3 regions of the Robertmurraya mesotrionivorans genome follow, and region 2 is predicted to be linked to each of the others. Evidence: riboswitches for the same ligand, from Rfam matches in the RefSeq annotation. Region 2 holds a riboswitch; each other region holds the start of a gene.
The links. Region 2 has a riboswitch for S-adenosylmethionine ahead of ACRX5O_RS08895 (methionine ABC transporter ATP-binding protein). Riboswitches for the same ligand answer to the same signal wherever they lie in the genome.
Positions count from the first base shown of each region.

Region 1: another riboswitch for S-adenosylmethionine. It lies ahead of ACRX5O_RS13210 (homoserine dehydrogenase); the one in region 2 lies ahead of ACRX5O_RS08895 (methionine ABC transporter ATP-binding protein).
Region 3: another riboswitch for S-adenosylmethionine. It lies ahead of mmuP (S-methylmethionine permease); the one in region 2 lies ahead of ACRX5O_RS08895 (methionine ABC transporter ATP-binding protein).

Region 1 is NZ_JBPCCH010000007.1:84,902-95,115, reverse strand. It holds gene ytvI (sporulation integral membrane protein YtvI) at 1-842, opposite strand, end outside; gene ACRX5O_RS13225 (protein-glutamine gamma-glutamyltransferase) at 978-1,706, opposite strand; gene ACRX5O_RS13220 (alcohol dehydrogenase catalytic domain-containing protein) at 1,803-2,945, opposite strand; gene ACRX5O_RS13215 (electron transport protein) at 2,960-4,816, opposite strand; gene ACRX5O_RS13210 (homoserine dehydrogenase) at 4,900-6,174, opposite strand; SAM riboswitch class I at 6,242-6,355, opposite strand; gene ACRX5O_RS13205 (exonuclease domain-containing protein) at 6,429-7,157, opposite strand; gene ACRX5O_RS13200 (DUF294 nucleotidyltransferase-like domain-containing protein) at 7,147-8,118, opposite strand; gene ACRX5O_RS13195 (ammonium transporter) at 8,179-9,444, opposite strand; gene ACRX5O_RS13190 (DUF1836 domain-containing protein) at 9,673-10,214, opposite strand, start outside.
Region 2 is NZ_JBPCCH010000004.1:82,711-92,924, forward strand. It holds gene ACRX5O_RS08860 (arsenate reductase family protein) at 1-113, shown strand, start outside; gene gcvH (glycine cleavage system protein GcvH) at 149-532, shown strand; gene ACRX5O_RS08870 (YusG family protein) at 634-873, shown strand; gene ACRX5O_RS08875 (toprim domain-containing protein) at 1,001-1,357, shown strand; gene ACRX5O_RS08880 (thioredoxin family protein) at 1,372-1,677, shown strand; gene ACRX5O_RS08885 (hypothetical protein) at 1,921-2,271, shown strand; gene ACRX5O_RS08890 (O-acetylhomoserine aminocarboxypropyltransferase/cysteine synthase family protein) at 2,309-3,622, shown strand; SAM riboswitch class I at 3,728-3,833, shown strand; gene ACRX5O_RS08895 (methionine ABC transporter ATP-binding protein) at 4,011-5,036, shown strand; gene ACRX5O_RS08900 (methionine ABC transporter permease) at 5,029-5,697, shown strand; gene ACRX5O_RS08905 (MetQ/NlpA family ABC transporter substrate-binding protein) at 5,709-6,557, shown strand; gene ACRX5O_RS08910 (carboxymuconolactone decarboxylase family protein) at 6,675-7,046, shown strand; gene ACRX5O_RS08915 (YuzK family famiily protein) at 7,285-7,425, shown strand; gene sufC (Fe-S cluster assembly ATPase SufC) at 7,683-8,468, shown strand; gene sufD (Fe-S cluster assembly protein SufD) at 8,485-9,795, shown strand; gene ACRX5O_RS08930 (cysteine desulfurase) at 9,795-10,214, shown strand, end outside.
Region 3 is NZ_JBPCCH010000025.1:43,900-54,113, forward strand. It holds gene ACRX5O_RS22395 (amino acid ABC transporter ATP-binding protein) at 1-698, shown strand, start outside; gene kduI (5-dehydro-4-deoxy-D-glucuronate isomerase) at 873-1,703, shown strand; gene kduD (2-dehydro-3-deoxy-D-gluconate 5-dehydrogenase KduD) at 1,761-2,537, shown strand; gene ACRX5O_RS22410 (NanQ anomerase/TabA/YiaL family protein) at 2,563-3,009, shown strand; gene kdgT (2-keto-3-deoxygluconate transporter) at 3,205-4,197, shown strand; gene ACRX5O_RS22420 (sugar kinase) at 4,261-5,214, shown strand; gene ACRX5O_RS22425 (IclR family transcriptional regulator) at 5,253-6,017, opposite strand; gene ACRX5O_RS22430 (bifunctional 4-hydroxy-2-oxoglutarate aldolase/2-dehydro-3-deoxy-phosphogluconate aldolase) at 6,176-6,847, shown strand; gene ACRX5O_RS22435 (manganese catalase family protein) at 6,895-7,788, opposite strand; gene ACRX5O_RS22440 (YuzF family protein) at 7,801-8,019, opposite strand; SAM riboswitch class I at 8,166-8,271, shown strand; gene mmuP (S-methylmethionine permease) at 8,396-9,802, shown strand; gene mmuM (homocysteine S-methyltransferase) at 9,780-10,214, shown strand, end outside.

The DNA of each region.
Region 1 (10,214 bases), on a different contig from region 2:
ACTGTGATTAACCCGAATAAAATAATTAAGCCTACTCCTAGCAATTGATTTTCCTGTAATATTGCCACAATTCCCCAAGGAACTAAAACGGAGCCTGTACCCAAAATAGGTAATATATCAACAATGACTATTAATAATGATAAAAGAGTTTTATTTGAAACACCTAAAATCCATAATCCTGTGAATGCCATCACAAAGGTAATTACACTTAAAAAAAGCTGAGCCTTTATAAAGCCAACCCCTGCCCATGTGAGCTGATTTATGACAAGGGATGCTTTCTTTAAACTTCCCTCTGTTAGATGTCTTTTTATATTCTCTTTTAATCTAGGTAGCTCTAAAGAAAACAGGAATAAAGCAACCAAGTATACTAAAAATTCAATTAAAAAACCAGGAATGGCTGTTAATAAAGATATGATGGTTTCAAACATAGTTTGTAAGAAGGCATCTAAGGAAGCGATACTTGACTCTATTGTGTTTTCCATCGATTTTAACACTTCTTCTGGAAGTGTTTGTAAATATCTTTCTAGGCTACCCATTATTGGTAAAAGTGTACTCCGATAAAAATCCTTTACAAAAGTCGGAGTGCTCTCTGACAAACGAAGAGTTTGTTGAATGATTAAAGTAAAAAAGTGATAGCCAATGATTACTAAACCTAATATGTACGTTAAGAATGATGCTAATACAGCATGTACTCGTGCAATCCTAAGTTTATTTTTATAAAACTCAACTAATCCTTCTAAAAATATAGCTGTAACTAAAGCAAAAACTAATGGCAAACTATACGGCAGTAAGAAAAAGCCTACACTGCACAAGATAATAATGATAAGAAGCTTTTTTAACATGTATTTCTCTCCTACTTTCCTTCCATAGTATTAGTATACAGCCATTTTCATATGGAAAAAAGAGTTAACATCAAATAAATATAAATGGACAATGACCCCTTCTAATAAATGGATCAATTGTCCTTTTCCAACTCATTATACTTGCTTAGCAAACTGTGATAAATACTTATAATTTAAACGACTGTGCTGGTGTATTAAGTGAGCAGATCTCGTGGCACCTGTTTTTCTCAATGTATTAAGGGCTTTAATCATTTCTTCCGCGGTACCAATTCCAATCCCATGACCAAAATATTTATCTTCACCTAGAAATACAACATTTTCTCCAATCCAAACCGAATTATTATAATCTGGATTGTAAAAATACATCACATCCCCCGGAATAAAATCCGAGCCCACTTTTGTGATAATTCCTAGGTCCTCATCATAGCTCCAATCCCAAACGAGTAGATGATTAAAAAGATGATTAAAAGCTCTCTCGTCAATGGATTGAAGAACAGCATAATAAAATATGACAACAATGGCTGTCGAGCATTCAAAACCGTACTCTACCCCATTATGAAAAATATCTTTTATTGCATCAGAGGGTAGCACATTTGGCTTAAGCATATAACCTCTTGATGTTTTTAACCAATAAACGGAATGGAACTTTGATGTTTGAAATACGGAAAATTCTACTTCACTTTCGTTCAATGCATTGGCACTATTTATCATGTTCTCTCGTAACATCAATTCAAACAAAAGCTCTCTACTATGAACATATATATGCACTTCACTACTGTTCTTTAAGAAGTGAAAAATTTCTGCTTGTTTGCTAGATAATTGAAAAGGGGGTATCTCTACATTCATTCCCGCAACGATAATCACAAATCCTTTACCTCCTTTCTCCATTACTACATGCTATGCTTCAATGGGAAAAGAGGCATCCATATTGCGTAAAAAGGGGGCATGCGCCCCCTTTCATTACGGTTTTAATATAATTTTCAAGCAATTTTCTTTCCTTTTATTAAATAACTTATATGCTTTTTCACCATCAGCTAAAGGGATGTGATGGGTGATAATATCATTAACCTTTATTTTCTCTTTACTCACTAGCTCATAAAGGAATTGCGTATTACGTATGGCGGGGGCAAAGCCCATTTTTAGTGTAATATTTCTTGCAAAAAAATCACCCAAAGGAAACCCATTATACCTAAGACCATACACCCCAACGAGTTGAACAACTCCCCCTTTTCTAACAACTTGGCTCGCCATCTTAATTGCTGTAAGGCCGCCCCCCTGTAGAAAAAGTGCTGTTTCAGCAAGTTCAACCGGTGTCATTTTACCACTTGCTCCAACACAATCAATGACAATATCTGCTCCCCCTTTGGTTATCTCTAACAAATGGTCTGATAGCTCATTTATCTCCTCAAGATTGAATACCTCTACCCCATTGGTTCTTCTTGCATGTTCCAATCGATAAGGAATTCTGTCAATGGCGATAACTCGGTTCGCTCCCTTTAGCCAAGCAATCTTCTGTGTTAACAACCCAATCGGACCGCTTCCGATTACTATAACCGTATCACCAGGCTTTACATCTGCATTCACTACTCCCCAGTAGGCAGTTGGGAGCGCATCCGCTAGTAGAACTAAAGCATCATCTTGTAACTCATTATCATTAGGTACTCTAAATCGAGTGAAATTTGCAAACGGAACTCTCAACCATTCTGCTTGGCTTCCAGAATAATCTCCGTACAGTCGTGAACAACCAAACATGGCACCAACTTCTGGCTTCACCTCTTTATTCGCAAGATCACACTGGCTTTCTAGACCATTTTCACAGTAAAAACAATGCCCACAAGCAATGTTAAAAGGGATAACCACCTTATCACCCTTTTTTATTCCGGTTACTTCTCTCCCGAGCTCTTCAACGATACCGACCGCTTCATGTCCAATAACATAATCCTTTTCGAGGCTTGGAATCATTCCATGGTATAGATGCAAATCTGAACCACAGATCGAAGAGGCAGTGACTCGTACAATGATGTCATCTGGAAGCTGAATGACTGGATCAGGTACATTTTTGACTTCTACATGTAATAACCCTTGATAAGTAACAGCCTTCACCTTATTCACCCCTTCTAATCAGTGAGAGTCAGCAAGTAGTGAATAAGTGCATCCTGCTCAGATTCAGAGAATCCTGTCGTTTGATCTACCCAAAAGGAATGTCCTTTACCAGTCACATTCGCAGTGGATAAACTCTTGTTCTTTGTATTGCTTTCAATCACTATTTCTCTTAACCTTGAGTCAACCATCGCTTTTAGACTATGGTATGGATCAGGAAGCTTCCCTTGTAAAATGGTTTCTGCTACTCCAACCTCTCCATTTGGACCAACAGCCACTCCGCCATCGTGTAAGTAAGGAGCACTTCTAGAGAGGTTATAAAGGCTAATGGTTTTGTAGGCTCCCTTTGTATTCGTAAATCCCCAAGCTAGTTTAAGCAACTGCTCTTGTTCAGGTGTTGTTTTAATTACATCTATTTTTGGATTGTTAGGAAGTGGTACAGACGTTCCCTCTTCATATACTTTTGGTACATCGTGGTAGTCCTTTAATGGCGAAAACCCCTTTGAACGTGAGGCATTCGTTTTTATTTCCTCCACTGAAATCAACTTATTGCTCGTTGCAAATGTCCCTGCATGGCAAGAAATACATCCTGCTTTTGTAAATACTTTTTCACCCTTCTCTGATTTTTCATTATCCTTTTGTATTCCACTTGGTACCGGAGAAAGAGAATTCATGTATGCACTCATCGCGTTTAATTGTTCATATACCTTATACCCAGCCGAGCTTGATAAGACCCCTACAGATGTCATATAGGAGGTTTTTGGATAGGTGGGAGATTTAGTCAATTGATTCACACCAGGTACTCCCGGGGTAGGGTCTACTTTCGCAAAAAAGTCAGATGGCTTTTGCGATGACTTTCCATCATAACGATACTTTGGATTCGCTGCATTTTGTAAAACGGTTCCCAAATATACTTCCTTATCTATTTTCATCGTATACTTACTAATCTCAGAGGCTGAGACCGCATCCATATTTTGTGAATGGGCATTATTAATCGCTGCCGAAATCCCATCAAAAGGACCGATTTGACCTTGTCCGCTCCAACCAAATGGACGATCACCATTCGTCATCGCGTCAGGAACTTGAACAGGATTATTATGTAAATCAATGGTCGTGTCATTACTCCCTGCAGGCCATTTAATAATCTCTGCATCCACGAATTTTTCAAACTTATCTATATCAGGTAAGGCATCTTTTGTTCCATTCGATGTTTCTATTTGTACAGAGCTTTGACTAATATACTCTTTAATATCCTCTAGTTCTGTATGAGTAAAATAGGAGGCTGTATTAGTACCCATCGCAAGAGCTAGACCGATTTGCAAATCCGTATTGGGGACTCCCTCCATAATTTTCCCCTTTTCATCAACGGAGGCATGACAAGCAGCACAGCTAACACCTGCTTTTAATCTCCCTTCATCAAACACTACCTTAAATCCAACTGGTGTCTTAGCCCCTTTAGCCACATCAAGACCTGTATCAATTAAGTCACCTTTTTTTATGCTGAAATCACCAACTGAAAAATCTTTATACGCTTCGACCCTGAGGTTATTCGTACCCTCCCCATTTAATTTTAAGATCGCCTTTCCAATGTTGCCTAACGTTAAGGCCCCGTTAAACATACCTAAAATATCTGAAAAAAACACTTCATTCCCAAAGGTCTCTTCATAAAATAATTTTCGCCCTAACTCAATCTGTTCAGGTGTTCCCATCTCCACTTGGTTTGACACAGAAGCTATTTTCGATTTTTTTTCTGATTCCCTTACATCTTCTGCTTCCGGTACAAATGCGTAATCAATCGAAACATTTGTCAATGTATAGATTGCAACACCGAAGATAAGCATAATTACTCCAAACAAAATTAATAGTTTTCTCATTCTGCACCTCCATAGCAAACATATTATTTGCCCTATGGAGCTTTACGATACAAAAAAAAGACGCAATAATTATGCATCTTCTCCTAGAAACTATAAACCATATTCAAATGATCTCTTTTTAGACCGATCGGTGATACTGAATAACGTTTATATAAGACAGGTAGCTTTATACATTCTAGCTCGCCTTCGTATAAGAAGCTTCCGTATATACGACCATCAAGCTCTTTTACAACTTCTTGAAGGATATTTAAATGCTTTGAGTTTTCATTTAAAACCGCTTTTAAGCTAAGCCATTCCTCCTTATTTTGCAGAGGAAATACCGCTAATTGAGTACTTTCGTTAGTCTCTTTTTCATTTTGAGCTTGATAGCTATATCGATGAACTTTCTGCAACGGTTGTTTTTGTTGTTCAATTTGTACTAAATCTTCAATCATAGCACTTGCAGTAGCCTTTGAACCAGCTCCTGGTCCTTGGAGCATAAGAGTCCCAACCAAATCTGTCTTAATAACTATGCCATTATCTACCCCCTCCACATTGTAAAGAGGATGTTCGGTGCTTACAAACGTTGGCTTTACGGTTGCCTTGATTCCCTCATCCTCTCTTTTCAAAGAGGCCAGCAGCTTTAGCCTTAATCCATGCACCTCACCTAAGGCTAGATCTTCTAATGCGACTTCTTCAATCCCAATTCTTTCAACCTTTTCCCAGTCGGGCTGCTCATGGTAGATTAAACTGCTTAAAATCATTTGCTTGTAGAAAGCATCTCTACCAGAAATATCACTTTCTGGGTTAGCCTCTGCGTAACCGAGTTGTTGTGCCTCTTGCAGGCATTCTCCAAAGCTTAATTTCTCATTTCTCATTTTTGATAAGATGTAATTGCTCGTTCCATTCAAAATACCCTCTAGAACTAAAATCCCATTCACTTGAAGGAGTTGAATAATCGTTCTAAGTAAAGGAATCCCTCCCGCAACGGCTGCCTCAAACGTTAAGAACTTACCTTTATTTAAAGCATATTCCGTAAGCTCCTCACCACGATTAGCAAGCAATTCCTTGTTTGCACTTATAACATGACAGCCACGATCTAAAAATAACTGTATATAGGAATAGGCTGGTTCAATACCAACAATTGCTTCGAACACATAGTCTATTTTTGGGAGAGCTAGGATTTCCTCAATCTTTGTAGTTACAATAATATTCTTGGGAAGCTGACGTTCCTTTTCTGTCTTCACTAATATACCAACAATTTCAACCTTCTTACCAATTACCTTTTCCAGCTTCTCCTGATGAGTATGAAGGATGGAATCATACACACCTGAACCTACCGTACCAAATCCTAAAAGAACCACTTTTACCGTTTCCATCATGTTTTCCTCCTCTGATAAAATAAAAAACCCTCTTCCAAAGAAGAGGGTGTATTGTTATCATCTCTTCTTATCTGTCAAAGCACGATTGCTTTGCAGGAATTGGCACCGTGTTTTCTATAAAAAGAAAATCGGTTGCCGGGTATCATCGGGCCAGCCCCTCCACCACTCTGGATAAGAAATCCAATATTCAGTTGATTTATGGATAATAATAGCACAAACTTTTTTTAAAAGTAAAGAAGAATTATAGAATCTTACAATTTTGCCATAAGATTATATATATCTTGAAGAGTCTCATATCCCTTTCGCTGAGCTTTATCAATAAAAATACACCACAGAACAGCTGTCAATTTAGCGTCTCCTAGTGCATGATGTCTATCCACTACTTCTATTCCATACCGCTCGCAAATATCTTCAAGCTTGTTTTGGGTTAATTCTGGATCGGCAACTCTTGATAGGAATGACGTATCAATGATGCGATGTTTCTGAGGGGCTTTGAATTGTTTCCAGTTCGCTGCTTGCAAGAAGTTTTTTTCATGATTTGAATGGTGTGCAACAAGTGGCGTTCCTCTAGCAAAGTGATAAAAATCCAGCAGAACATTTGATAACGGCGGCGCACTCTTTAGCTCCTCTTCAGAAATTCCTGTTAACTCCTTCACCTGGACTGGAAGTTCTTTATCATATTGAACTAAAGAATAAAAGGACTCGACTTCTTTCACATACGCACCTTTTGTCTTTATAGCACCAATAGACAAAATTTCATCGCCTTTTTCAGGAAAGAAGCCCGTTGTTTCAAGGTCAAAAACCGTCACCTCTAATTCAGACAATGGAATCAGTAAGGCATTGTCTGAATTCAGTTCTTTTTGAATTTGACGCAAAAAGGCAACATGCTGACCGTTTTGTCCCTGTAAGCCACTGTATACATTTGTCCCCAATTTCCCCTGGATTCCCCTCACAAAATGAATAAATGGTTCAAACGCCATGATTTCCACCCTTTTCAATCATTCTATGAACGTATTGCTGCAGCTTCTTTCCATCTTTCAGTATCTTTTTAATTAATTTTTGATTGTCTTTCGTAAGTTTTTTTACATACAAATAGTGGGAATCATCATAAGAAGCCGTAAAAGAAAGGTGATCTAATCGGAACTGAAGAAGTTGCGAAAAATTCTCCTGATATTGAGATAACTCCTCATACTTCTCTAATTTGTTTAGCTCTTTTAATCTACCTATTGTACTAGTCTCGATTATTCCTTCTTTCCATGCCAATAGCCGAACTGCATTCACATATGGTATAAAAGCAGAATACTTCAAATCAATAGCTCCAGCATGTATTCCCTTCTCCTCAACAATGATTTGTCCTAGTGGACCAATCGTCTTTTTTACATGTTTTACATTTTCTAATAATCGGCCTAAAAATTGAGGATGGGAATGACTATATTCGTGGATCACGTTTTTTAAATGGTAAAGGAGATCATGGTCACCTACAAGTTTTCTAGCATCATAGAAAATTTGCAAATTGCGAATCGAAACCCAACTGCTCTCCTCCATCCAACTTACCACCTGTTTATTCCAGCTGGCAGATGTTTGACACCATAGTGGATTTGAACTCATTACCTTACCATCGCACAATGGGTAACCAACTATTTGTAATCCAATTGATAATTCCTTTCCTAATTCACTAAAATAAGAACCTGCCTCTTGACTATCTTCTTGAAAAATAATCCCATGATCTTGGTCACTTATTAATCCTTGTTCAAATCGTCCCCCGCTACCAGTAATAAACCATACAAAGGCACACGGTGGTTTAGCATTCATTCGGGCACTCGCAGCCTTAAATACCTTAATCATAATCTCGTCGTGGAACTTATTTAGAGAATCTGAATTTGATATATACTCTGCAACATGAGTTTCTTTCCATAATTTTATTGATTCATATGAACTCAAATCCTACACGCCCTTTAAGTAGATAAGGAAAGCCCCATAAAATGAGGCTCTCCTTATTAATTATGAAGAAACTTTTTGATTTTCACTAGTTAAAAATACTTCTGGGTATCCGTAGCTACCATGTTCACTTACATCTAGACCCATAATTTCTTCTTCTTCAGTTACACGCAATCCTCCAAGTACTTTCTTTGCAATCACTAGGATGACAAATGAGACGACGAATGCATATAAACCTGATACACCAACACCCATTGCTTGAACTCCAAGTTGCTCTAAGCCACCGCCATAGAATAAACCAGGCTTACCAACTGTCGCTAATTCTGGTGTTGCAAAGAACCCTGTTGAAAGTGTTCCCCATACCCCAGCCGTACCATGTACAGATAAGGCAAAGATCGGGTCATCAATTTTACGTTTTTCAAAGAATCTCGCGCTATAGAATACTAGAATTCCAGCTACAAATCCGATCACAACCGCTGCCCACGTATCAACGAAAGCACATGATGCTGTAATAGCAACCAGACCTGCGAGTGCACCATTTAAAATAGTTGGAATATCTGATTTTCCTAATACAACCCAAGAAATAATTAGTGCTGCCACTGCACCAGCACCTGCAGCTAAGTTCGTATTAAGTGCTACAAATCCAAAGAATCCAGCATCAACTGAAACGGTACTACCAGCATTGAATCCAAACCAACCTACCCAAAGAATAAGAACACCTAATGCTGTGAATACTTGGTTATGTCCATAAATATTGTTTGCAGAGCCATCTTTGTTATATTTCCCAATACGAGGCTTTAATAGAATAGTAGCTGCTAGTGCCGCCATCGCTCCCGTTAAGTGAACAACTGTTGAACCAGCAAAGTCTTGCTTCCCATGTTCCGCTAACCAGCCACCGCCCCAGATCCAATGAGCAACGACCGGATAAACTAATGCTGAGAACAATACTGTAAAGATTAAATATACGGATAATTTTGCACGTTCAGCAAACCCACCAAGAGCAATTGTTATGGCAATTCCTGCGAATGCTAATTGGAATAAGAAGAATACTGAGGAATTAAGTGCTAAATCTAATTCTGCTCCACCATAGAAAAAGTTTGAAGCACCAACGAAGAAGTTAGCATTGTCACCAAAAATAAATCCAAAACCGACTGCCCAGAATACTAATGAAGCTAAACCGAATGTAAAAATGGTTTTACCAGCAATATGACCAGCGTTCTTCATTCGAGTGGAACCTGCTTCTAGCATGATAAATCCACCGATCATGAAGATAACTAACACTGCTGATACCATTACCCATAGACTGTTCATTAAGTAGTTTACATCCATTTTTCTTTTCCCCCTAAATATTAGTTGTGTAACTTTACTTAACATTATAATGTCATAAAATATAACATCAGTTCGATTAAGTTTATTTTATACGATATCTATAAAGAGTCAATATTATTTACAAACATTCTGAAAATACCATGTTAGATAATCTAACAAACCCTATGTGTAACCCCTTTCTTTATGGTTTGACAACAAAAAACACCATCTTCCACAAGGAAAACGGTGTTATTTCGTGCTTATTTCATCAACGAGCTTTTCAGCTACTCTGCGATAATGATTGCTAATATTAATTAATGAGGCGATAAGGAGAACATTCTTTAAATAAAGATTCTCTTCTTCAGTGGTATCTTCCATTTCTTCAATCACATCTTTCCAGTGTGACTTTACCTCTTCGTTAAAAGATGTAACATTTTTCATGGTCAAATTTAGGTAGGATGTATAGAATTTCTCTAAATCAAGATTACCTGATTGGATACCGTCGTTCAAACCAACTAATGTTGTCTTAATATCATTAATAGACAAGCCACCCTTAAGCTGGAATATGAGACTAATTAGTATAAGGTGCTCCTTTGAATACTTCTTATTTTTTATCGGAATGAACAATTTATCCTTTGCGTAATTGTTTATCATTGTTTTCGTTAATAATTTCTCATCTTTATTTCTTTTCTTATGATTAAATTTCTGATCAAATAATTGAATAACTTGATCCATATATAAATCAATTGCCGGGATATCATCCATTGTAATTTGTTGCTGCAATCCTAGCT
Region 2 (10,214 bases):
AGCTTCTTGCCTCGGACGGAATGTTAATCAAGCGCCCATTGCTAACAGATGGAGAGAAAGTAACGCTTGGCTTTAAGGAAGCAGACTATGAAAAAGTATGGCTTACAAAGTAACCAACAATTAATACATAATATGGAGGGGTTTTATCGTGAGTACACCAAAGGATCTACGTTATTCTGAAGAACATGAATGGGTAAAAACAGAAGGAAATACCGTTCGTATCGGTATTACACATTTCGCTCAATCGGAGCTTGGTGACATCGTGTTTGTTGAACTTCCAGAAGTGGGTGACACAGTAACTGCTGATGAGCCATTCGGTAGCGTTGAATCTGTTAAAACAGTTTCTGAACTTTACGCTCCAGTAAGCGGAAAAGTAGTAGAAGTAAACGAAGACTTAAACGACAGCCCAGAGTTCGTCAATGAGTCACCATACGAAAAAGCTTGGATGATTGTTGTTGAGCCAACTGACGCTAGTGAAGTGGATAACTTAATGACAGCTGAGCAATACGAAGAAATGATTAACGAAGACTAATACAAAAGGCACCTTTTTAGGTGTCTTTTATTGTCTCTTTTTTTTCTAGCAAACATGGGCATGCTACACGTATAACAGAAAAGAAAGGGATGGCTAACAACATGACTTTGCAGCAAGGTAAATTAGATATTACAGACCGTGTTGTCGGAAAGCTTCAAAATGGCGAAATTGTACTTTATCTAGAAAACGAGAGAATCGGAAAGGTAACTTTACCGAGTGGAAGTGATATGCAGCTTGAACATCATTTTGAAAGCGCTGGGGAGAAGATTTTTCAGCTTGTATCCACTCCATCCAGTGACGAACCAAGATATACCGATTGTGATGAAGGTGGATGGTGCTAATCCAAGGGCAGCGGTTTATTTCCGCTGTTTATTTTTTTATAATCGTAAATAGTTAGAGGAATTGTACACCTCTTTCGAGAATAATGAATAAAGTAAAGAAAATACAACATGTTCACAGGTGATGCATATGACTGAAATGAGACCTGAAAAAGTAATTATTGTGGAAGGTACGTCAGACAAAAAGAAGGTGCAAAAGGTTATTAAGGAGCCTGTAGACATTATTTGTACGAACGGAACGATATCTCTTTCGAAGCTCGATGAAATCATTGATGATTTGTTTGGAAAAGATGTCTATATCCTTGTTGATGCTGATGAAGCTGGAGAAAAGCTTCGAAGGCTTTTTAAACGGGAATTTCCTGAAGCAGACCATTTATACATCGATCGAACTTACAGGGAGGTCGCTACTGCACCAGAACATCATTTAGCTACTGTACTGCTCGGGGCAAACATCGATGTCTTTGCGCAATTTTTAGACAAAGTGTAAGAAGGGGTAACAACATGCAAGAATTGCTTGATTATAACAGGGAATGGCTCCTCTCGGCTGAGGAAACAAAATTTCTCTACTTGTACACACCATTATGTGGTACATGCCAAGTAGCAGGAAAAATGCTCTCGGTCGTTGAACAGCTTTTGCCACACCATAACTGGTTAAAGGCAGATCTGAATTTTGTGCCGGCGTTAGCTGAGCAATATTCGATTGAGTCCGTTCCCTGTTTACTTGTTATAAGAAACAATGAACTGGTTAAGAAAATTTATGCTTTTCAATCGGTACCATTTTTATATGAAAGTTTAAGATCTTTTTAGGAATCAGACGTACTTGTCTGATTTTTTTATTTGTGGATTCCTAGATCCCTTCGACAGTAAAAGTAATTTCGTTCAAAAAGTAGACATATTTCTCGGGAAATGAACTCTAACTACAGCATTCGATACAACGCTTGTTAGGTACCCCTGACAAACGCCCCGAAAATTTGTCGAAAAGATATTAAAGGTAAGGCTTCTCTCAGAGTGGAATATATATGTAATCGTATATTTAGAGGGGGAAGACCTATGCTTGTTCAGTTACAAAGAACAGTGAATGAATGGAATAACCGAAGTCATTTACTGCCTTTTTTAAAGAAGGCACCAGTCGTTATTTGTATTAGATCAGAAGATGAGGCCTTCTTTATCCATATAAATAAAGGGAACGTTGAACTTCTATTCAAAAAAGATCATCATCATATTGACGCATATCTCCAAGGACAGAAGGAACATATAATATCCTTGCTCTGTGGGGAGATCAAACTAAGACAAGCAACTTTATCGAAATTAATTTCCTTACAAGCAACATTTAGAACAGCTTTATACTTAGAAACCTTGTTCTTTTTAGTAAAGCCATATAAGCATGTAAGTAATATTTAAATTTTTTACTATAAAAATTGTTTTGGGAGGGAATGGAATGACAAATCAGAAGAAGTATCGGTTAGAAACCCTTGGTGTACATGGTGGATTAAGCCCAGATCCTGTTACTGGAGCAAGAGCGGTGCCAATCTATCAAAACAATGCTTATCAGTTTAAAAATACAGAGCATGCTGCAAATCTTTTTGCACTTGCTGAGCCGGGATATATTTATACACGCATTCATAATCCAACTACTACTGTTTTTGAAGAAAGAGTGGCCCTGCTAGAAGGTGGAGTAGGAGCACTCGCTGTGGCGAGTGGAATGGCAGCGATTACACTGGCGATTCTGAACTTGGCTGAAGCAGGGGATGAAATCGTTGCGGCTTCGAATCTATATGGAGGTACATATAATCTATTTGCCGTAACACTACCTAAATATGGGATTCAAGTGAAGTTTGTGGATTCAACCAATCCAGAGAACTTTAAACAAGCTATTACAGAGAAAACAAAGGCGGTATTTGCAGAGACCATTGGAAACCCAAGCTTGCGAATTTTGGATATCGAAAAGGTTGCAAAGATCGCACATGATGCAGGTATTCCGCTAGTAATCGATAATACCTTTGCGACTCCTTATTTATGTCGTCCAATCGAACATGGTGCAGATATTGTCATTCATTCGGCAACAAAGTGGCTTTTAGGAAATGGTACTACGCTTGGAGGCATTATCGTGGATGGCGGAAAGTTTGATTGGAATTCGTCGAAGTTTCCTGGATTTACAACCCCTGATGCAAGCTATCATGATATTGTATATAGTGAGGCAATTGGTGCTGCAGCTTATATTGTGAAAGCAAGAGTTCAATTACTACGTGATCTAGGTCCAGCATTAAGCCCTCAAAATGCCTTTCAATTCACACTTGGTCTAGAAACTTTGCATGTGAGAATGAAGGAGCATGTGGCAAATACGAAGAAGGTAGTTGAGTATCTAGAAGCACATCCTGCGGTTAATTGGGTGATGTATCCAGGAAATGAAAAGCATCCAGACTATGAGCTTGCAAAGAAATACTTACCTAAAGGAGCAGGTTCTATCGTTGTCTTTGGAATTGATGGAGGTCGAGAGGCTGGAGCAACGTTTATAAATAGTCTCAAACTTTGGGCGCATGTTGCCAATGTTGGCGATGCAAAAAGCTTAGTAATCCATCCTGCGAGCACAACTCATCAACAGCTTGACTCTGAGGGATTAAAAGCAGCAGGTGTTCCAGAGGATTTAATTCGTCTATCAATCGGAATTGAAAATGTTGAAGATTTAGTTGAAGACTTAGAGCAAGCGATTACACTGGCGACAGGGAAAACTTCGCTTACTAGCAATGTGTAATCAATAAGATTTTTGTCGAAATTTATCGTTGACACCCCGATTTTTCCATGATACGATAGCAATCGTGATTAAGACTACAACGTAAAGTTCATATAGATTGATAAGCTCTTATCAAGAGAGGTGGAGGGATGTGCCCTATGAAGCCCGGCAACCGTCAAATTATTGAAATGGTGCCAATTCACACAAAGCGTATTGCTTTGATAGATGAGAGAAAGGTGATTGTTTCTGCCTTTCTGCTCATGCAGAAAGGTTTTTTTTGTTCATTTAGAAAGTTCTCATTCGAATAGGAATGGTACGAATGATAGAACCTAAGTTGTAATGAAGCCTTCTGTAGCATGATACTATGTAGTTTTATCAGAATAATCGGAAATGGAAGGAGGAGAAACCTTTGATCTCGATAAAAGACGTGAAAAAAATATATTCTTCAAGACAAGGAAAAGTAACGGCTGTTGATAATGTAAACCTAGAAATTACTGAAGGAGAAATCTTCGGTGTTATCGGTTATAGTGGTGCAGGGAAAAGTACGCTTATTCGTATGCTGAACGGGTTAGAAATTCCTACTGAGGGATCCGTTAATGTGGCAAATAATGAAGTATCGAAAATTAAAGGTAGTAGCCTTCGTAAAGCTAGACAGGAAATAAGCATGATTTTCCAACATTTTAACCTTTTATGGTCTCGAACAGTAAGAGAAAATATTGCATTTCCACTTGAAATTGCAGGAGTTCCTAAAGGGCAAAGAATGAAAAGAGTAGACGAGCTTATTCGTTTAGTTGGACTAGAAGGAAGAGAAGACGCTTACCCTTCTCAATTGAGTGGAGGGCAAAAACAAAGAGTAGGAATTGCGAGAGCACTTGCTAACAATCCAAAGGTTCTCCTTTGTGATGAGGCAACATCTGCACTTGATCCACAAACAACAGATTCAATTCTAGAGCTATTAGTTGATATTAATAAGCGTTTAGGATTAACCATTGTCCTTATCACCCATGAAATGCACGTCATTAGAAAGATTTGTCATCGTGTAGCTGTAATGGAAGGTGGAAAGGTCGTTGAACTCGGCCCAGTACTTGATGTATTTAAGCATCCTAAGGAAGAAATTACGAAACGATTTGTTCAGCAGGTAACTGAACCGGAGGAAACAAAGGAAACGATTGAACATCTATTAGAACTGTACCCGCATGGTACAGTCGTACAACTAGGCTTTGTTGGAGAAGCAGCAGAACAACCGCTGATTACAAATCTTATTCGTAATTACCAAGTGACTGTTAATATCCTGCAAGGGAAAATATCGCAAACACAAAATGGATCTTATGGAACGCTTTTCATCCACTTAGATGGGGAAAGGGAAGAACTTTCAAAGGCCATTGCATATATCGAGTCACAACAGGTTGGAGTGGAGGTGATTTCGAATGCTTGAGACACTTTTACCAAACGTGAACTGGGAAAAAATGATTGAAGCAACGAATGAAACTCTTTATATGTCAGCAATATCAGTTGTTATTACATTTGTTCTGGGTTTAATTTTAGGACTTTTACTATTTTTAACGGCTAAGGGTAATATTTGGGAAAATATTTTAGTGAATAAAGTGATCAGTTCTGTAGTGAACATCTTCCGCTCGATTCCCTTTATTATATTAATTGTTCTTCTAATACCTTTTACAAGAGCATTGCTTGGTACGATGATTGGTGAAAATGCAGCTTTACCAGCATTAATTATTGGTGCGGCTCCGTTTTACGCGAGAATGGTGGAAATCGGATTGCGTGAGATTGATAAAGGAGTTATTGAAGCGGCTAAATCCATGGGAGCTAAGACAAGCACGATTATCTTTAAGGTGCTTATTCCTGAATCACTGCCAGCTTTAGTATCTGGTATTACGGTTACGGCTATTGCTTTGGTGAGTTATACAGCAATGGCAGGTGTAATTGGTGCGGGTGGATTAGGAAACCTAGCATATCTAGAAGGGTTCCAAAGAAGTCGTAGTGACGTAACCTTTGTGGCAACTGTCATCATTTTAATTATTGTGTTTATTATTCAATTTATTGGAGATTCTATAACATCAAAACTAGACAAAAGATAGGAGAGACAAAAATGAAGAAATTTTTAAGCTTATTTTTATCATTAGCAGTTGCTCTAGTTCTTGCAGCTTGCGGTACAGCGAACGAAGATGAGTCTAACGCTGGTGAAGGCGAAGAAGCAGCAGAAACTACTGAATTAGTAGTTGGAGCTTCTAACGTACCACATGCTGAAATTCTAGAAGAAGCAAAATCACTTTTAGAGGAAAAAGGATTTGAATTAAAGATTGAAACATTCCAAGATTACATCCTACCTAACCAAGCGTTAGAATCTGGTGATCTTGATGCAAACTATTTCCAACATATTCCTTACCTTGAGTCTCAAATGGCTGAGCATGGCTATGATTTTGCTAATGCGGGTGGAATCCATATCGAACCAATGGGTGTGTACTCTAAAAAGTACAAGAGCTTAGATGACCTTCCAGAAGGAGCACATATCATCATGAGCAGCTCAGTGGCAGACCACGGTCGTATTTTAACAATGCTTGAAAAAGAGGGATTAATCACTCTTAAAGAAGGCGTAAACAATGTAGAAGCAACGGTTGAAGATATCGCAGAAAATCCTAAAAAAATTCACTTTGACACAGAGTACGAAGCATCATTATTACCACAAATCTATAATAATAATGAAGGCGATGCAGTACTTATCAACTCAAACTATGCAATCGATGCAGGTCTGAACCCAATTGAAGATTCAATCGCAATCGAAGACAAAGAGTCTCCATACGTAAACGTAATCGCTGTTCGTAAGGACGACGAAAACTCTGAAGCAATCAAAGCTTTAGTAGAAGTGTTACACTCAAAAGAAATTCAAGATTTCATTCTTGAAAAGTACAAAGGTGCTGTAGTACCTGTATCAGAATAATATGAAATGCAGATGTCTCTTAAAGAGGCATCTGTTTTTTTTTATGTAATAATTTGTCTTATTTCAAGGATACTAACATATGTGATACTACATAATTTAAAGACTGGAGTGGGACAAATGGATCAAGGATTTATTGCAAGTAATCCGAGTGAAGAAGCTCTACATGATTATAAACTAGGACTTGGCACGTTTACTCAGAAAATGCCAGATATCGCTAGTCATTTTAATGCATTCACAGAAGCATGCTTTAAAGAGGGAGTCTTGTCTCAAAAACAAAAGCAATTAATTGCACTTGGAATTAGCTTATATTCTCAGGATGAATATTGCATCATCTACCATATCAAAGGATGCATGGATCAAGGTGCAACTGAGCAAGAAATTCTTGAAGCAGTTGGGGTTACTGCAGCGTTTGGTGGTGGAGCGGCTCTGAGCCAGGCCGTTACCCTTGTACAAGATACAATGGATGATTTTAATCAATTAAAACAGTGAGTTAAGCTCATATCGAGAGGATTTGGCAAGAAAACACTGGAAATCATAAGGTAAGTTTTTCTAACAAAGTATTACTCGTATTCATCCTTAAATATCGTGTTTTTTCGGCTTTGTTCCAAAGATTTGACCTGTGTTACGATAGATGTGACCAAAAGAGTCGAATAAAGCGATATTTGGAAGGGATGGATTCATTATCAGTCAACTAAGGTTGAACTACACGAGTGAGATGGAAAAGGCGATGTATGCAGCTCATGGGGTGGGATATGAAACCTACAGTCGAAGACATAAGGTTAGAATGAAAATTGAAAAAGCAAGGCAACAAAATTATCTGCAAAGTCAAAGAATGATTGCTGATTTGGATCGTAGGGTTCATGCCTAGTAGCTTATATATAATATAGAAGAAATATAGGGCCAGTGGAGAATTCCACTGGTTTTTCTGTTGAGCCAATGGTATCGTACATAGAAAAGATAGTCGGAGAAAAAAATAGGTAGGTAATATGTCGAGAAGAGGTTCATAAGAGTTGATATCACATTTCATTTGTTATAAGATTGTAATGAGAATAAAATGAGAATGAAAATAAAGTTTTTATAGTAAAGAGATAACTAATTTTCTTTCAAATTACGGAGGTAATAGATATGTCAGGATCAACTTTATCCATTAAGGATTTACATGTGTCAATCGATGAAAAAGAAATTCTAAAAGGGGTAACTCTTGAAATTAAGGGTGGAGAAATCCACGCAATCATGGGACCTAACGGAACTGGTAAATCTACTTTGTCTTCTGCGATTATGGGACATCCTAAATATGAAGTAACTTCTGGTTCAATCTCTCTTGATGGAGAAGATGTACTTGAAATGGAAGTAGATGAGCGTGCTCGTGCTGGTCTATTTTTAGCGATGCAATACCCAAGCGAAATTAGCGGGGTAACAAATGCGGACTTCTTACGTTCAGCTGTTAACAGCCGTCGTGAAGAGGGAGACGAAGTTTCTTTAATGAAATTCATCCGTCAAATGGACAAAAACATGGAGTTTTTAGAAATGGATCCAGATATGGCTCAACGTTACTTAAACGAAGGGTTCTCTGGTGGAGAAAAGAAGCGTAACGAAATTCTACAATTAATGATGATTCAGCCAAAGATTGCGATCCTTGACGAAATCGACTCTGGATTAGATATCGACGCGTTAAAGGTTGTTTCAAAAGGAATTAACGAAATGCGTAGCTCTGAGTTTGGTTGCTTAATGATCACTCACTACCAACGTTTATTAAACTACATCACACCGGACAAAGTTCACGTAATGATGCAGGGACGTATCGTTAAATCTGGTGGCCCTGAACTTGCTCAACGTTTAGAAGCTGAAGGATATGATTGGATTAAAAAAGAGCTTGGCATTGAGGACGAAACTGTCGGGCAAGAAGCGTAAGTTAGGGGGACCAGACATGACTACAGAAACCGTATTACCATTCGATAAGGAATATGTGACTTCTTTTTCAAAAGAGATGGGTGAGCCAGCTTGGTTAACGGAACTTCGCGTAAATGCGTTAGCGACAGCTGAAAGCCTATCACTTCCAAGACCTGATAAAACAAATATTACAAAATGGAACTTTACTCAATTCGATAAGCATATTGTTAAAAGTGAAGATTATGCTTCTCCTTCTGATCTTCCGGAAGAAGTAAAATCATTGATCGGTACAGAAGAAGGCGAGAAAACATTATACATTCAACGCAATAACCGCCCGACGATTCTTTCTGTTTCAGAAGAACTGAAAAATCAAGGCGTGGTGTTTGTAGATATCTTTACAGCTGCTCGTGAGCATGGAGACCTTTTACAAAAGTACTTCATGAAAGACGGTGTAAAGGTTGATGAGCATAAGCTTACTGCTCTTCATGCGGCATTTATGAACGGTGGAGTATTCCTATATGTTCCTAAAAACGTGGAAGTTTCTGCACCAGTTCAAGCGGTATTTATCCATGATGACAAGGAAGCAAATGTGTTCAACCATGTTCTTGTAGTGGCTGAAGACAATAGCTCTGTCACTTATGTTGAAAACTATATTTCATTGGTAGAAGAAGCAAACTCAATTTTTAACATCGTAACGGAAGTAGTTACAGGTACAAATGCTACCGTTCAATACGGTGCAGTTGATACTTTAGCTAAAGGTGTAACAACGTATGTAAACCGTCGTGGAGTGACAGGACGTGACTCTCGTATTGAATGGGCACTTGGTTTAATGAATGACGGCAACACTATTTCTGATAACGTGACAAACCTTGTTGGAGATGGCTCAGTTGGCGACATGAAAATGGTAACTGTTGGACGTGGGGAGCAAACACAAAACTTCACAACAAGTGTTGTTCACTGGGGCAAGCACACGGATGGCCAAATCCTCAAGCATGGTGTGACGAAAGACAGTGCTACCTCTATCTTTAACGGGATTGGAAAAATTGAATACGGTGCAACCAAGTCAAATGCGGAGCAAGAATCACGCGTATTAATGCTAAGTGAAAAAGCACGTGGGGATGCTAACCCAATTCTTCTTATTGATGAAGATGATGTAACGGCAGGACACGCCGCTTCAGTAGGACGCGTGGATCCACTTCAACTTTACTACCTAATGAGCCGTGGAATTCCTAAGACAGAAGCAGAACGCCTTGTTATTCATGGATTCTTAGCTCCTGTTGTTAACGAGCTTCCAATCGAAGGTGTGAAAAAGCAATTAGTGGAAGTTATCGAAAGGAAAGTAAGATAATGAATATTCAGGATATTCGCAGTCACTTTCCGATTCTGCATCAAGAAGTGAACGGCAAACCATTAGTGTATCTTGATAGCGCAGCGACTTCTCAAAAGCCCGTTTCGGTAATCGAAACGTTAGAGAAGTATTATAAAGAATACAATTCGAATGTGCACCGAGGCGTTCACACGCTTGGTACAAAAGCAACCGACGCTTATGAAGGGGCACGTGAAAAGGTTAGAAGGTTTATTAATGCAAAATCTACGGAAGAGATTATCTTCACTCGTGGAGCGACTACAGCATTAAACTTTGTCGCCCAAAGCTATGGTACAGACAATCTTCGTGAGGGTGATGAAATTGTCATCACCTTTATGGAGCACCATGCCAATATTATTCCTTGGCAGCAAGTAGCCAAGAAAACCGGTGCTACTCTTAAG
Region 3 (10,214 bases), on a different contig from region 2:
AACAATTCGGTGATAATGAAGTACTAAAGGGTATCACGACTAATATTAATAGCGGTGAAGTTGTTTCAATTATTGGACCATCCGGGTCTGGTAAATCAACTTTTCTTCGCTGTATCAACTTATTAGAAGTGCCAACAAAGGGGACCATATCAATTGATGGTCGAAGTATTACAGATAAAAATACAAATATACTAAAGGTTCGCCAACAAATTGGAATGGTATTTCAGCATTTCAACTTGTTCCCGCATTTAAATGTACTTGATAACTTAACGTACGCTCCAATCAAAGTAAAAGGAGAAACGCGACAAGTAGCGGAAGGAAAGGCTCGTAATTTGCTGGCGAAAGTGGGACTTACAGAAAAGGAAAAAGCATTTCCTAGTAACCTCTCAGGTGGGCAAAAACAGCGTGTTGCTATTGCTCGTGCTCTAGCGATGGAGCCGAACTTAATGCTATTTGATGAGCCAACATCCGCACTTGACCCTGAAATGGTTAAGGAAGTACTGAATGTAATGAAGGACCTAGCAAAGTCAGGTATGACGATGGCGATCGTTACACATGAAATGGGATTTGCACGTGAAGTGGCTGACAGAGTATTATTCCTTGATGGTGGAGTATTACTTGAAGACGCAAGTCCGGCCGAGTTTTTCAGTAATCCAAAAACAGCAAGAGCGAAAGATTTCTTAGAGAAGGTATTATAAAATATAGTTGTGTTTAGGGCTATCCAAATGGATGGCTCTTTTATTTTTTATTAAATGTAAAAATGTTCATATTTTTGCCAAATTAAAGTTGGCATTTTAAGTGTGAAAACGCTATAATTAATTTATGGAACATCATACCACGATGTGGAACGAATTATAAAGGAGATGTAAATTATGGAAATTAGATACTCAACACACCCAGATCATGCCAAAACATTTACTACTGAAGATCTTAGAAAGCATTATCTTGTTGAAGACTTATTTGTGCCTGGTGAGATCAAGCTTACCTATTCAATGGAAGACCGTGTAATTATCGGTGGAATTACCCCAACGAATGAAACGATCTCTTTAGGTGGCTACGATGAAATTAAGGCTAACTACTTTTTAGAAAGAAGAGAAGTGGGAATCTTTAACGTTGGAGGTAACGGAAAAATTACTGTCGACGGTGAAGTTTATGAGATGGAAAATAAAGATTGCTTGTATGTGGGATTAGGGAAGAAAGAACTTCTTTTTACAAGTGAATCAGCTGAAAATCCAGCAAAGTATTATTTATTCTCAGCATCTGCTCACAAAGAGTATCCTGTGCAGCATGTTTCATTTAAATCCATTGAAGGTGATCGGTTGGGAGCTCTTGAAAGTGCGAACGATCGCGTGATTCGTAGAATGATCCACAATGAGGGAATCAAAAGCTGTCAAGTGGTAATGGGGATGACTCAGCTAAATACAGGCAGTGTATGGAACTCTATGCCAACTCATACTCATGATCGCAGAATGGAAACTTATCTATATATCGATTTGGACGAAAATGCTAGAATGTTTCACTTTATGGGGGAGCCAACTGAAACAAGACATATTGTTATGAAGAATGAACAAGCGGTGATTTCTCCGCCATGGTCAATTCATTGTGGTGCTGCAACAAGTAATTATACTTTCATTTGGGCAATGGCTGGTGAAAATAAGACCTACAACGATATGGATCAAGTAACTATGGATCAACTAAAGTAATTTAAAACTAGTCACATGAACAACTATAAAAATAATGAAATAGGAGTGTAATAACATATGAGTTTACAAGATTTTTCATTAGACTTTTTTAGCCTACAAGATAAGGTAGCTATCGTAACAGGTGGAAATACTGGTCTTGGCCAAGGGTATGCGGTCGCGCTAGCAAAAGCTGGAGCAGATTTGTTTATTGTTACCCATGATACAAATTGGGATGAAACGAGAGCATTCATTGAAGAGACAGGAAGAAAGGTTCATTTCCACCAGGCAGATCTAACGAATAGAGACTCCTTAAAGAAAGTAGTAGAGGATTGTCTAAATGTGTACGGAAAGATAGATGTTTTAGTAAATAATGCTGGAACAATTAGACGTGCGCCTTTACTAGAGTACAAGCAAGAAGATTGGGATGCAGTAATGGACATTAACCTAAACGCTGTCTACTTTTTAAGCCAAGAAGTTGGAAAAGTGATGGTTGAGCAAAAGAGCGGAAAGATTATTAATATTTGCTCTATGCTTTCCTTCCAAGGTGGGAAATTTGTTCCTCCGTATACAGCAAGTAAGCATGCAGTTGCGGGGGTTACGAAAGCGTTTGCTAATGAGCTAGGACAATATAATGTTCAAATTAATGCGATTGCTCCAGGCTACATTGCAACAGCTAATACAGCACCTATTCGTGCAGACGAACAGCGTAATGCAGAAATTCTTTCACGTATACCAGCCGGACGTTGGGCAGATCCTTCTGATCTAATGGGGGTTGTTGTGTTCTTATCAAGTAGAGCATCAGATTATATGAATGGATCAATCATAGCAATTGATGGTGGTTGGTTAGCACGTTAAAGAATCTCAGAAAGGAAGAATTAGGGTGATTACAGGGAAGTTAGAAGATATCAGAGAAAAGGCTGTTTTAGACGATAAGATTTTATCAAAGTTAGAATTCCTAAAAGGTGACTTTTCGCAATATACAGCCGGGCGTTATGAAGTTGATAATAACTCGTTCTTCTTCTTAAACGAATACGAAACAAAAGAGGAAGAAAGCTGTTTTTGGGAAGCACATAGAAAGTATTTAGATATCCATTATATTTTAGAAGGACAAGAGAAAATTGCGGTTGACCATATTGGACGCCAGCAAGTGAAGGAAGAGTACGATGCGGAGAAGGATGCCATCTTTTTTAAAGGTGATGTCCTCTCTGGAATCACAATGAATCCTGGGGATGTTATGATTTGCTTCCCTGAAGATTCACATATGACGGGCTTAATTGCTCAAGGAAAGCAAAAGGTGAGAAAAGTAGTGCTTAAAGTGGAGTTATAGGGACAGACACAGAAGAATATGGGATGAAACGTTAAGGCGGCCAAAGGTTGGCAGACCAGGAAAAAGCCACCTATAACATTTCGAATTGTTTTTTGAAACTTAAAGATAGCATAAAATTGACAATTATTCAATCATCTCAAGTTCTTTTGCGTGAAATTTACCTATATAAAAATTAGAAGGGTAAGGTAATGCAAAATGAAAATCATGAAGTCAATTGAAAAGATCCCTGGCGGATTAATGCTTGTTCCACTATTTATAGGAGCAATTATACACACTCTTGCTCCAACCTCAGGAGAATATTTCGGGTCGTTTACAAACGGATTAATGACGGGAACAGTTCCAATTTTAGCGGTATGGTTCTTCTGTATGGGTGCAGGAATCAATATAAAAGCAACAGGTACAGTAATAAGAAAGTCTGGAACACTTGTATTAACGAAAATTGCAGTAGCGTGGGTTGTTGCTATTATTGCCTCCATGTTTATGCCAGAAGGCGGAATTCAAACAGGATTATTTGCCGGTTTCTCAGTCCTTGCTTTAATTGCCGCAATGGATATGACAAACGGTGGACTATATGCTTCTATCATGCAACAGTACGGAACGAAAGAAGAAGCTGGAGCATTTGTATTAATGTCACTTGAATCAGGTCCATTAGTAACGATGTTGATTCTTGGCTCAACGGGCTTAGCAGCATTTGAACCACATGTGTTCGTAGGGGCAGTTCTACCTTTCTTAGTCGGTTTTGTTCTTGGAAATTTAGATAGTGATTTAAAAGATTTCTTTAGCAAAGCTACTCATACAATGATCCCGTTTTTCGGATTTGCACTAGGAAACACAATTGATTTAACGGTCATTGCAAAAACAGGTCTTGCCGGTATTATCCTAGGTGTTCTTGTAATCATTGTAACTGGTATTCCGTTAATCTTAGCAGATAAGTATATTGGTGGCGGAAATGGTACGGCGGGACTAGCTGCATCTAGTACAGCTGGCGCAGCTGTTGCTAATCCTATGATTATTGCCAATATGAAGCCGGAATTTATGGATGTTGCTCAATCAGCAACTGCATTGGTGGCAGCATCAGTAATTGTCACATCAATTCTAGTACCGATCTTAACAGCCTATTGGTCTAAATATATGAAAAAGAAAAACAAAGGAAATGTAAAAGAAGATATCAACGCAACTGCTGTCTAAAAGTAGCTAAAGAGAGGCATATCACAGTATGTCTCTCTTTAAGTAAAGGGGAGAAGGGGAAGCATGAGTAAAATCATTACAATCGGTGAACCGATGGCTCTCTTCGTAGCAGAGCAAAGTGGTTCTTTAGAAGAAGTGAACCGATTTAGTCGGTTTGTTGCGGGGGCAGAGGTAAACTTTTCGATCGGAATGTCCCGCTTAGGTCATGAGGTTACCTACATTACGCAACTTGGGGAAGATCCTTTCGGTAAAAACATAGAGAAGTTCCTTCAACAAAATGGGATTGATACAACCCATGTTAATTATGAATCAAAATATGTAACAGGTATGCAATGGAAGCAAAAAGTTGAAGTGGGAGACCCAGAAGTGTTCTCTGCAAGGAAAAACTCTGCAGCTTCTCATATGAATATAGAGACAATTAAGAATGTAAGCTGGGACGGATATGATCATATTCATCTAACTGGTATACCACCAGCATTATCGAAAGAGTGCAGAGCAGCTGTCTATGAGTTATTGAGAGTGGCACGTGAGAAAGGAGTTCAAATTTCTTTTGACCCAAATTTACGTCCAGGACTATGGCCAGACCAAAAAGAAATGGTGAGGATTATTAATGATTTAGCTTGTCAGGCGGATATTGTTCTGCCAGGTATTGCAGAAGGAAAGCTATTGACAGGCTGTGAAGATGAGGCTGAGATTGCACAGTTTTATCATGCTGCTGGAGTGAGAACAGTAGTTATAAAATTAGGTGCAAAGGGAGCTTTCACAAGTTCGGAAGGGAAGCAGTTTTATACAGAGGGTTTCCCTGTAGAGAAAGTCGTTGATACGGTTGGTGCAGGTGACGGTTTTGCCGTCGGTGTAGTGAGTGCTTTGTTAGAAGAGCAAAAAATAGAGGATGCAGTGGTACGTGGAACAGCAATTGGAGCTTTAGCGGTTATGTCTCCAGGAGATAATGATGGGCTACCAGATCGAGCAGAACTAAGCTCATTTATGGAAACAAGGAGAATAAACATAAAGTAAAAAAATTTCCTTCCCAGTCAGGGAAGGAAATGGCTTTATCAAGAACCAATGTAACCTAGATTTCTAGAAATATCTAAGCTAGTCTGTCTCATCTTATCTATTAATGTATCGTTTATTTTATCCATTGTCACACGATTGCTAGGACCAGAGATACTAAAACTAGCAATAATCTTGCCTGTATGGTTGTATATCGGTGCGGCGATACATCGTATTCCTTCTTCATTTTCTATATTATCCAAGGCGTATTTTTGTTTCTTAATCTTATTTATTTCTTCTCGAAGTCCCTCAGGGGTTGTGATGGTTGATTCTGTCTTAGGGATAAAATTCACCTTTGACACTAATTCTTCAAAATGGCCTGACTCCATACCGGAATATAAAATTTTTCCGACGGCAGTACAGTACATCGGTGCACGGTTTCCGACACGTGAGAACATTCGAATGGTTTGATTACTTTCAATTTTATCAATATACACAATTTCACCACGGTCTTCAATGCATAAATGAACGGTTTCATTTACTTCGTGGGAAAGCCTTTCTAGGTAAGGCTTTGCCGTATTTACAATGTCATTATTATTTAAAATATTTCTCGAGAGAAAAAGTACTTGCAATCCTAATTTATACTTGTCGGATTCAGAATCTTTTACGACATAGTTCATATTGGATAATGTTGCTAAAAGCCTGTGGACGGTACTTTTTGATAGACTAACTTGTTCAGATAAACGGGCAATTTGTATTCCATCGGGATAATCTGAAAGCTTATTCAAAATAGTTAAGGCTCTTTCAAGTGATTGGACGTTGGACACAGTCGGTTACCTCTTTCAATGGATTTATATATGTAGAATGAATTGAACTTTTTATTTAAAAATTTAAAACGCCGTTCTACTATATGATACGGCAGCGTGAGAGTTTTGTAAATTTAATAAAAAATGTTTCATAAAATATATAAAAAGTGGGGATTCACATGAATAAAATCAATGTTCTATCAAAGGTTTCAGAGTGTGGAGTAGTGGCAGTAGTGAGAGCAGAGACGAAGGAAGAAGCAGTAACAATCTCTAAAGCATGTATTCGAGGTGGGATTAAGGGGATAGAAGTAACGTTTACTGTCAAAGAAGCAGATGAAGTAATTAAAGAGTTAACGTCTCTATATAATGAACGCAATGATGTCGTGATTGGAGCTGGCACTGTTCTTGACTCAACTACTGCTAGAATAGCCATCCTTGCAGGTGCGCAGTTCGTAGTCAGTCCTTCCTTTGATGAAGAAACCGCAAAATTATGTAACCTCTATCAAATCCCTTATATGCCAGGTTGTATGACAATCACTGAGATGAAGCGTGCTCTTGAATCTGGTGTTGATATTGTGAAATTATTCCCAGGAAACAACTTTGGCCCTGATTTTGTTAAGGGAGTAAAAGCACCACTTCCACAAGTGAATATCATGCCTACTGGTGGTGTTAGTCTTGAAAATGTGGACCAATGGATTAAAAACGGCTGTGTAGCAGTAGGGGTTGGAGGGAATCTATTAGCACCAGCTAAGACGGGAGATTATGACCTTATTACGGAGTATGCAAAGCAGTATGTTGAAAAAGTTAGAGCTGCACGTGGGGAAGATGTGTTAGAAGCAAAAACTATATAAATATAAAACTAGGGTATTCATGGCCGCATGAATACCCTTTAACTATTTTACATATTTTCCATTAAACGTTTGGCGATTCTTGCGTAATCATCCCGATCAATTCCTGGAGCAAATTCCTCCGGTAGTTCCTCTAAATTTGGAATAGGTGCACCCTTAGGAGCTCCAGTAATTACTTTGAGTTGGTTTCCATTTTCAGGGTTTGTTCCTTTCCAAATTTTTGAGATATCGGTATAATGACCCACATCATTCCAGGTATATAAAACATTAGCTAAGCCTTGATCCTCAAACTTTATTGCATGGTCGAACTTTCTGTTAGATAGATCAGGAATCGGAATCATTTTTTTGACATCCACGCCAGTAGCAATTTCTAATGCTTTAGCATAAGCGAGTACATGCGTCCCACCTCTGACAAGTAAGTAACCTATCATTTCACGAGCAGTTTCATGTTCTGTCATTTCATATACTCGCATCTTATGTGTGCGTGCTCCTACCTCTAAAAAGAAATTATGAAGTAAATCTAGCACTAAGTTTCCGCTGCTAAACACATTGTCTCCGGTCCAAGGGCGCCCCATAGAATCACCTGCTAATGCCGTTTGAGCAGTAGCAATAAAGTGATACGTACTGCGTGCATCCATTCCTTCACGTAAAGGGGTAACATCAGGGTCCCCAGGAAAGGTGTTTCCGCGTGATAACAAGTTGATTGTATTACTAACGAGCTCCACATGACCAAATTCTTCTGCTGTAATACTTGCTACGAGGTCATAAAAAGGTTTTAATTTATCCTTTTGACGAAAGTTAAAAGACTGATACATGTAATTGTTTAAAGTTGACATTTCTCCAAATTTTCCACCTAACAACTCCTGAACAGCAGCGGCCGCATTCGGATCACCATGCTCTGGAACAGGAAGGTCAATCAATAATTTATTTTCACGTTTAAACATCGGATGACCTCCTTATCCTCTAGGAATAACCCAGATAATTTGTTGAGTGCGAATAAAGAATGGAGAACCTCCTGATTCCACTACAATATGGTCAGGCATAACAGACTTAAGTAATCCTGTTACAGTCCCTCTGACCGTTTGGACGGCAACCATTCGCCCGGTAATCCCTTGGAATGCATGATACACATACGAGTCAATGTGACTGACAAAAGATGGTGTTTGTTGATTCATGAAGTGTTCGCTCCTTTGTTTTGTATATCAAACAGTTATATGTATGACGGGATTGTAATAGTTATACATAGTAATATGTAAACTATTAGTTTATTCAAAAGTTTCTTGACATTATTTTTGTAGATTGGTAAGGTTGATAAAAATATTTCTTATCCAGAGAGGTGGAGGGACTGGCCCTGTGAAGCCTCAGCAACAGATCAACTAGGATACTGTGCTAATTCCAGCGGGTGATTTTTCCTCGATAGATAGGAGCGGACGTTTTTATTTGTCAGTAGTGCACTCGTTTCCTGAGTGCGTTTTTTTGTTTCCCCCACTAAAGTATTCATTGATCGTTTGTAATGGTTGCTTCTGGATGTAGGTTAAGGAGGAGTTATTTGTGAAAGTGGAAGAACAAGGATTTCAAAGGAAAATGCAAGCAAGACATCTAGTCATGTTATCCTTAGGTGGGGTCATTGGGACCGGTTTGTTTCTAAGTTCAGGTTATACGATTCAACAGGCAGGACCGTTTGGAACGATTCTTTCGTACTTAATCGGTGCCTTGGTGGTCTATTTAGTTATGTTATGTTTGGGGGAGTTATCTGTACATATGCCAGAAACGGGAGCGTTCCATAGTTACGCAGCCAAATATATTGGACCCGCAACAGGCTTTACTGTTGCTTGGTTGTATTGGTTAACTTGGACAGTGGCATTAGGTTCAGAGTTCACAGCTGCTGGGTTATTGATGCAGCGTTGGTTCCCAAATGTGAATGTATGGATTTGGAGTGCTCTATTTGCTATTTTAATTTTTTTATTAAATGCAGTAACTGTTAAATTCTTTGCTGAATCAGAATTTTGGTTTGCATCCATAAAAGTTCTCGCAATTTTGTTCTTTATTATTTTAGGTGCAGCAGCTATGGTCGGTATTCTGCCAATAGAGGGTTCTGAGACAGCACCCGTGTTTTCAAATATCATTGGCCAAGGGTTATTTCCAAACGGTGTATTTGCCATTTTTATGACCATGTTGGCAGTGAATTTTGCATTTTCTGGGACAGAATTAATTGGGATTGCTGCTGGAGAAACTGAAAATCCAGAAAAGGCAATTCCGAAGGCTATTCGAACGACACTGTGGAGATTAATTATCTTCTTTGTCGGAACCATCATTGTGTTATCAGCTCTGCTCCCTTTTTCTGATGCTGGGGTATTGGAAAGCCCTTTTGTTGCTGTTCTAGATAGAATAGGGGTACCTTATGGTGCGGATATTATGAACTTCGTTATCTTAACGGCGATTTTATCGGCAGCGAACTCTGGATTATACGCTTCCTCAAGAATGCTTTGGTCACTTGCAGAAAAAGAAACAATCTCTCCATTCTTTGCAAAGTTAACAAATCGAGGTGTTCCACTTAATGCTATCATTTTCAGTATGCTAGGTGGCGGCTTAGCTCTGTTTTCTAGTATTATTGCACCTGATACTGTATATATCGTACTTGTGTCCATTTCAGGACTAGCAGTAGTTATTGTATGGATGAGTATTAGTGTTTCACAGTTATTATTCCGTAGACAATATGTAAAAGAAGGCCATTCCGTGCAAGACCTTGCTTACCGAACGCCATTGTATCCTATCGTTCCGATTGCAGCGTTCTTTCTTTGTCTGGCTTCCTGTATAGGTATTGCTTTTGATCCAACACAGAGAATTGCACTGTTTTGTGGAATTCCATTTATCTTGCTTTGCTATGCTAGTTATTATATAAAACAAGGGTTTAACAAGAAGGGAGACGTTTACGTTGAAAAAAAACAATCCAATTGATGCTATTTTACAAGAGCATTCACTTATTATTTTAGATGGAGCAATGGCTACCGAGCTTGAATCCTATGGATGTAATTTGGATGATCCTCTTTGGTCAGCTCGTGTGTTACTCGAGAATCCGCAGATGATCTATCAGGTACATTTAGACTATTTTCAGGCAGGCGCAGATTGTGCGATAACTGCAAGCTATCAAGCAACAGTTGAAGGATTTACAAAACGTGGATTACAAGAAGAAGAAGCCTTGGAATTGATAAAAAAGACAGTAGTGCTTGCGAAGAGTGCAAGAGATGACTTTTGGCAAGAAGAGCAACAACTTGTTAGATCCAAACCATTGGTAGCTGCATCTGTTGGACCATATGGTGCGTTCTTAGCAGATGGCTCAGAGTATGTTGGAAACTATGGGGTGAGCGAT